DNA from 3 places in the Pseudomonas sp. B7 genome. Region 2 is predicted to be linked to each of the others. Evidence: predicted binding sites of a transcription regulator. Region 2 holds the regulator's gene; each other region holds the start of a gene.
The links. Region 2 encodes sigma-54, which starts transcription at its own class of promoters, with help from an activator protein. Its sites were predicted from a motif close to ANTGGCATNNANNTTGCTNT; they were not measured.
Positions count from the first base shown of each region.

Region 1: glnK (P-II family nitrogen regulator) is a predicted target of sigma-54. The motif match lies at 1,617-1,636, and genes of this name have one in related genera.
Region 3: glnA (glutamate--ammonia ligase) is a predicted target of sigma-54. The motif match lies at 1,153-1,172, and genes of this name have one in related genera.

Region 1 is NZ_JAERRE010000007.1:246,650-248,923, reverse strand. Features, by position in the region: gene JKA62_RS17560 (ammonium transporter) at 1-1,054, opposite strand, end outside; gene glnK (P-II family nitrogen regulator) at 1,092-1,430, opposite strand; gene JKA62_RS17550 (accessory factor UbiK family protein) at 1,829-2,089, shown strand.
Region 2 is NZ_JAERRE010000008.1:215,918-218,191, forward strand. Features, by position in the region: gene ptsN (PTS IIA-like nitrogen regulatory protein PtsN) at 1-83, opposite strand, end outside; gene hpf (ribosome hibernation-promoting factor, HPF/YfiA family) at 95-403, opposite strand; gene JKA62_RS19080 (RNA polymerase factor sigma-54) at 477-1,970, opposite strand; gene lptB (LPS export ABC transporter ATP-binding protein) at 2,157-2,274, opposite strand, start outside.
Region 3 is NZ_JAERRE010000004.1:203,179-205,452, forward strand. Features, by position in the region: gene thiI (tRNA uracil 4-sulfurtransferase ThiI) at 1-938, opposite strand, end outside; gene glnA (glutamate--ammonia ligase) at 1,266-2,274, shown strand, end outside.

The sequences.
Region 1 (2,274 bases), on a different contig from region 2:
AGTCGTCATAACCGAGTTTGCGTTTCAGGGTGGTGGCGCAGAAGAAGCACACCACGCCTGCCGCCAGACCGATGACCAGGGCACCCATCGGGCCCACGGTGCCAGCGGCCGGAGTGATCGCCACCAGACCTGCAACGACGCCGGATGCGATACCCAGTGCGCTAGGTTTGCCGTGGGTGATCCACTCGGCGAACATCCAGCCCAGTGCAGCAGCGGCGGTCGCGATCTGGGTCACCAGCATCGCCATGCCGGCGGTGCCGTTGGCGGCCGCAGCGGAACCGGCGTTGAAGCCGAACCAGCCGACCCACAGCATCGCCGCGCCCATCAGGGTGTAACCCAGATTGTGTGGCGCCATCGGCGTGGTCGGGAAGCCTTTGCGTTTACCCAGTACCAGGCAGGCAATCAGACCGGCCACACCGGCGTTGATGTGCACCACGGTGCCGCCCGCGAAGTCGAGTACGCCCCAGTCCCACATCAGGCCGCCGTTGCCGGACCAGACCATGTGCGCGATCGGTGCATAAACCAGGGTGAACCAGATGCCCATGAAGATCAGCATCGCGGAGAACTTCATCCGCTCGGCGAATGCACCGACGATCAGCGCCGGGGTGATGATCGCGAAGGTCATCTGGAAGGTGATGAAGACCGCCTCGGGGAACAGCGCCGCCGGGCCGGTCAGGCTCGCTGGCGTGACACCGGCCAGGAACGCCTTGCCGAAACCGCCCACGAACGAATTGAAGTTGACGACGCCCTGCTCCATGCCGGTGGTGTCGAACGCGATGCTGTAGCCATAAATGACCCACAGGACGCTGATCAGACCGGTAATGGCAAAGCACTGCATCATCACGGAAAGAATGTTTTTCGACCGGACCATGCCGCCGTAGAACAGCGCGAGGCCGGGAATGGTCATGAACAGCACGAGGGCTGTGGAGGTGAGCATCCAGGCGGTGTCGCCGGAGTTCAGGACTGGAGCTGCCACTTCGTCTGCCGCCATGGCCAGGCCGGGCATTACGATAGACAACAGGGCTCCTAGCCCTGCGAATTTACGCAGAGTCATATTGTTTTCTCCTGGGGCGTTGGGTTTGTGGCGGCGCTTAGATCGCGTCGGTATCGGTTTCGCCGGTACGGATGCGGATCGCCTGTTCCAGATTGACCACGAAGATCTTGCCGTCACCGATCTTGCCGGTGTTGGCAGCCTTGGTTATCGCCTCGATAACCCGATCCAGATCCTTGTCGTCGATGGCAACGTCGATTTTCACCTTGGGCAGAAAATCGACCACATACTCCGCGCCGCGATACAGCTCGGTGTGACCCTTCTGCCGACCGAAGCCTTTGACTTCAGTAACGGTAATGCCCTGCACGCCGATTTCGGACAGCGACTCGCGCACGTCGTCCAACTTGAACGGCTTGATGATGGCAGTGACTAGCTTCATGAAACTCTCTCCCGAATTGGTGGACTTGCCCCAGGAAAACAAACCCGACTCAAGTCTAAGCGCAGTGCCTGGCTTTGTAACGCTTCGTTGTCGACGCCAGCTAACCGCTCCAGACGAAACTCCCCGCTCCGTCTGCCGCACTGCATTCGTCACAGCGACTGCATCAGTGCATGGGTCGAAGGTGTCTAAGCAGAAAGCTTGCCATCTCGCCAAAAACCACTGATTTCAATCCCTTGGCCGCTGCGGCAGATGCCATCACCCAAATGGCACTCGGGATACGCACAACAACGGTGCGTGGCCGTGCATCCAGTTGCGCGAAAAGCGTGCATCCGTGCCTGCGCAAATGACTATAGACACTGCGTGATACACTGCCGGCCATAGTTTCCAGGACATATCCCATGCTCGCGCCCAAAGACTTCCTCGACGCCCTGAGCGGCACCGCCTCCCGCCTGTTCAGCGGCGACACGCCCTTGCCAAAAGCCGAAATCGAAAGCCAGTTCAAGATGCTGCTGCAAAGCGCCTTCAGCAAACTGGACCTGGTGAGCCGCGAAGAGTTTGACAGTCAGATGGTGGTGCTGGCGCGCACTCGGGCCAGGCTGGAGAGTCTTGAGGCGAAGGTGGCCGAGCTGGAAGCGAAGCTGACGCCGCCGGCGGAGTAACACCTCGTGTCTTTGTGAATGCGGCCCCTTGTGGGAGCGGGCTTGCCCGCGAATGAAGGTCGGAACGACCTTCCCGCCATTCAGGATTCGCTGCCGAATCTCGGCAGAATCCTACAGCTGGCAACCCCGCCGTCCGATTGCGTCGTGAAGCCCAGATTCCTAAGCTCACCCAATGCTGAATGTTC
Region 2 (2,274 bases):
TGTTCGAGGGCTTTCTTTTTACTGCCGCCCGGCACGTTCACCAGGGAACGGCCGGGGGTCAGGATACTTTCAAGTCGGATCATGGGGTTGGGGGTTATCGACCGGTAGCGCCCTGAAGCAGGCTCTGGGTCTTTTCCTTATGCTTTTTGAGTTGTTTATCAAGCTTGTCGGTCAACGCGTCGATCGCAGCGTACATATCGGTATGTTCCGCGTTTGCGACGACCTCATTGCCGGGAATATGCAGCGTGGCTTCGATTTTCTGCTTCAGCTTTTCGACGCACATCGTGACCTGTACGTTGGTGATCTTGTCGAAATGCCCTTCGAGCTTCTTGAGCTTGAGCTCGATGTACTCGCGCAGAGGCTGGGTAACTTCCAGTTGGTGTCCACTGATGTTGACTTGCATACAGCTTCTCCTTCGTTGCCAGTGCATAAAGCGGCAGGCCGAAAAGCCTGCCACTGGAACGCTGTAACGTGGCTTACATCAACCGCTTGCGTTCGCTCGAAGGCGCGATCCCGAGGGATTCGCGGTACTTGGCGACGGTGCGGCGAGCCACCTGAATGCCTTGTGCCTCCAGTAAACCAGCGATCTTGCTGTCACTCAACGGCTTTTTCTGATTTTCCGCGGCAACCAGTTTCTTGATGATCGCGCGGATCGCCGTGGACGAGCATTCACCGCCTTCTGAAGTGCTCACATGGCTGGAGAAAAAGTATTTCAGTTCATATATGCCTCGCGGGGTATGCATGAACTTTTGCGTGGTCACGCGGGAAATCGTCGACTCGTGCATGCCCACCGCTTCAGCGATGTCATGCAGGACCAGCGGCTTCATCGCTTCGTCGCCGTATTCCAGAAAGCCGCGCTGGTGCTCGACGATCTGGGTCGCTACTTTCATCAGGGTTTCGTTGCGGCTCTGCAGGCTCTTGATGAACCAGCGGGCTTCCTGCAACTGATTGCGCATGAAGGTGTTGTCGGCGCTGGTGTCGGCGCGGCGCACGAAACCGGCGTACTGGGCGTTGACCCGCAGGCGCGGCACCGATTCCTGGTTCAGCTCGACCAGCCAGCGCTCGTTGTCCTTGCGTACGATGACGTCAGGTACCACGTATTCGGCTTCGGTGGATTCGATCTGAGAGCCGGGGCGCGGGTTGAGGCTCTGCACCAGTTCGATGACTTGGCGCAGTTCGTCTTCCTTGAGCTTCATGCGGCGCATCAGCTGGCTGTAGTCGCGGCTGCCGAGCAGGTCGATGTAATCGGTGACCAGACGCTTGGCCTCTGCCAGCCAAGGGGTCTTGGCCGACAGCTGGCGCAATTGCAGCAACAGGCATTCGCCCAGGTTGCGTGCGCCGATGCCGGCCGGTTCGAACTGCTGGATGCGGTGCAGGACGGCTTCGATTTCGTCCAGCTCGATGTCGAGTTCCGGATCGAAGGCGTCGAGGATTTCTTCGAGGGTTTCGTCGAGGTAACCCTGATTGTTGATGCAATCGATCAGGGTGACAGCGATCAGGCGATCGGTGTCGGACATCGGGGCAAGGTTCAACTGCCACAGCAGGTGACTTTGCAGGCTCTCGCCGGCGGAGGTGCGGGTGGTGAAGTCCCACTCGTCATCATCGCTGCTCGGCAGGCTGCTGGCGCTGGTCTGATAGACGTCTTCCCAAGCGGTGTCGACGGGCAGTTCGTTGGGGATGCGCTCGTTCCATTCGCCGTCTTCGAGGTTGTCGACTGTCGGCGCGGTCTCCTGATAGGAGGGTTCCTGGATCTCGGTGTTGGGCTTCTGTTCGGCGTTGTCGGCCATGGGATCGGAGTTGTCGAAGTCGTCGCCGTCTTCCTGGCGTTCGAGCATCGGATTGGATTCCAGAGCCTCCTGGATTTCCTGTTGCAGATCCAGGGTCGACAATTGGAGCAGGCGGATGGCCTGTTGCAGCTGCGGTGTCATCGTCAGCTGCTGGCCCATTCTCAAGACTAGCGATGGTTTCATGGCAGGGGCTTAACACCTTATTCGCCGGCGCTATGCGCCATCCACTACAGGGCGCCGAAGCGCCAAACTTAAGCAAATTATATGCCTGAAACTGTCGTGTTTGCCTAGAGCGCTGTAACAATAAAAGCGTATAAAAAGGCGCTTCAATGTTACAGCACCCGGACGGCTGGTCGAATGCTGTCACGCTTACAGGCGGAACTCGTGACCCAGATAGACTTCCTTCACCAGATTGTTGGCGAGGATGGTTTCTGAGTCGCCTTCGGCGATCAACTGGCCGTCGTTGACGATGTAGGCGGTTTCGCAG
Region 3 (2,274 bases), on a different contig from region 2:
AGCTTGTCGGTGACGCAATCGATGACCGACAGGTTCGGCAACGTCTGGCTCGACACCTGGGAAATCGCTTCGCCGGTGACCAGCGCATCGATGTGCAGGCGTTCGGCAATGCTCGACGCTGCGCGCAACATCATACGCTTCAATACGACGCCCATATGACTGTCGTCGACCTTGCCGAGAATTTCGCCCAATACTTCTTCGAACGGAACACTGACAAATAGCACGCGTTGCGAGCTGCCGTACTTCTTCCAGATGAAATGCGCGACTTCCATCACGCCCAATTCGTGGGCACGACCGCCCAGATTGAAGAAGCAGAAGTGCGTCATCAGGCCGCGACGCAGGATCTGGTACGCGGCTACCGTCGAGTCAAAGCCGCCGGACATCAATACCAGCGTCTGTTCCAGCGCACCGAGCGGATAGCCGCCGATGCCATTGTGCTGGCTGTGGATCACGAACAACCGTTTGTCGCGAACTTCGATGCGGACTTCGATCTCCGGCTGCTTCAGGTCGATTCCGGCAGCGCCGCACTCACGGCGCAGCTTGCTGCCGACGTATTTTTCGACGTCCATCGAGCTGAACGCATGCTTGCCCGCACGCTTGCAGCGCACCGAGAAGATCTTCCCGGCCAGCGCATCGCCATAGTGCTGCTTGCACTTCTCGGTGATGTCGTCGAAGTCGCCCAGCGGGTACTCGTCGATCTGCAGAAAGTGCGCGATGCCCGGCATGCAGGTCAGGCGTTCGCCCATCTCTTTCAGGGCCTTGGGATCGGTGACGCGGGTTTCCAGCTCGAGATTGTCCCACACACCGTTCACCACCACGGCCGGGTCCAGGTCGCGGAGCACGGTGCGGATGTTCTTGGCCAGCTGGCGGATGAATTTCGTCCGGACAGGTCGGCTTTTGATGGTGATCTCGGGGAAGACTTTTACGATTAGTTTCATGAAAACAGCGCGCGCAGGGCCAGCCGAAAAAGGGGGGCGCGGATTATAGCGGAAATTGCTCAAGGTTTAACCAGTTAATGTGCAGAAGGTTTTGCACGCACCAAAACGGGTCATTTTTCGATTTGAGCGCTACATTAAAGGGCGAGATTTTCGCCTTTAAGGCGCTTTCGACCTTCAGAAGCGTGAATTTGGGGCAAAAAACCCATGCTGGGGCACTGGCATGCAATTTGCTCCCTTGTGAGGCAGGTTGCCTTGGCAGAGTATTCGCGCCGGCATCACCACTATTAAGGGCATCCACTACCCGCCCTAATTCACCCGGAGGACACTATGTCGAAGTCGGTTCAACTCATCAAAGATCATGACGTCAAGTGGATTGATCTGCGCTTCACGGACACCAAAGGCACTCAGCACCACGTGACCATGCCGGCTCGCGATGCGCTGGAAGACGACTTCTTCGAAGTTGGCAAGATGTTCGACGGTTCCTCCATCGCTGGCTGGAAAGGCATCGAAGCCTCCGACATGATCCTGCTGCCGGACGACGAAACCGCCGTTCTGGACCCGTTCACCGAAGAGCCGACCCTGATCCTGGTCTGCGACATCATCGAACCTTCGACCATGCAAGGTTACGATCGCGACCCGCGCGCCATCGCCCGCCGCGCCGAGGAATACCTGAAGACCACCGGTATCGGTGACACCGTATTCGCCGGTCCAGAGCCTGAGTTCTTCATCTTCGACGAAGTGAAGTTCAAGTCCGACATCTCCGGTTCGATGTTCAAGATCTACTCCGAGCAAGGCTCGTGGATGTCCGACCAGGACGTGGAAGGCGGCAACAAAGGCCACCGTCCAGGCGTGAAAGGTGGCTACTTCCCGGTTCCGCCGTTCGACCACGACCACGAAATCCGTACCTCCATGTGCAACGCACTGGAAGAAATGGGCCTGACCGTTGAAGTTCACCACCACGAAGTGGCAACTGCCGGCCAGAACGAAATCGGCGTCAAGTTCAACACCCTGGTGAAGAAAGCCGACGAAACCCAGACCCTGAAATACGTTGTCCACAACGTTGCCGACGCCTACGGCCGTACCGCGACCTTCATGCCGAAGCCTCTGTACGGCGACAACGGTTCGGGCATGCACGTTCACATGTCCATCTCCAAAGATGGCAAGAACACCTTCGCGGGTGAAGGCTATGCCGGCCTGTCCGACACCGCCCTGTACTTCATCGGCGGCATCATCAAGCACGGTAAGGCCCTGAACGGCTTCACCAACCCGGCCACCAACTCCTACAAGCGTCTGGTGCCAGGCTTCGAAGCTCCAGTGATGCTGGCCTACTCGGCTC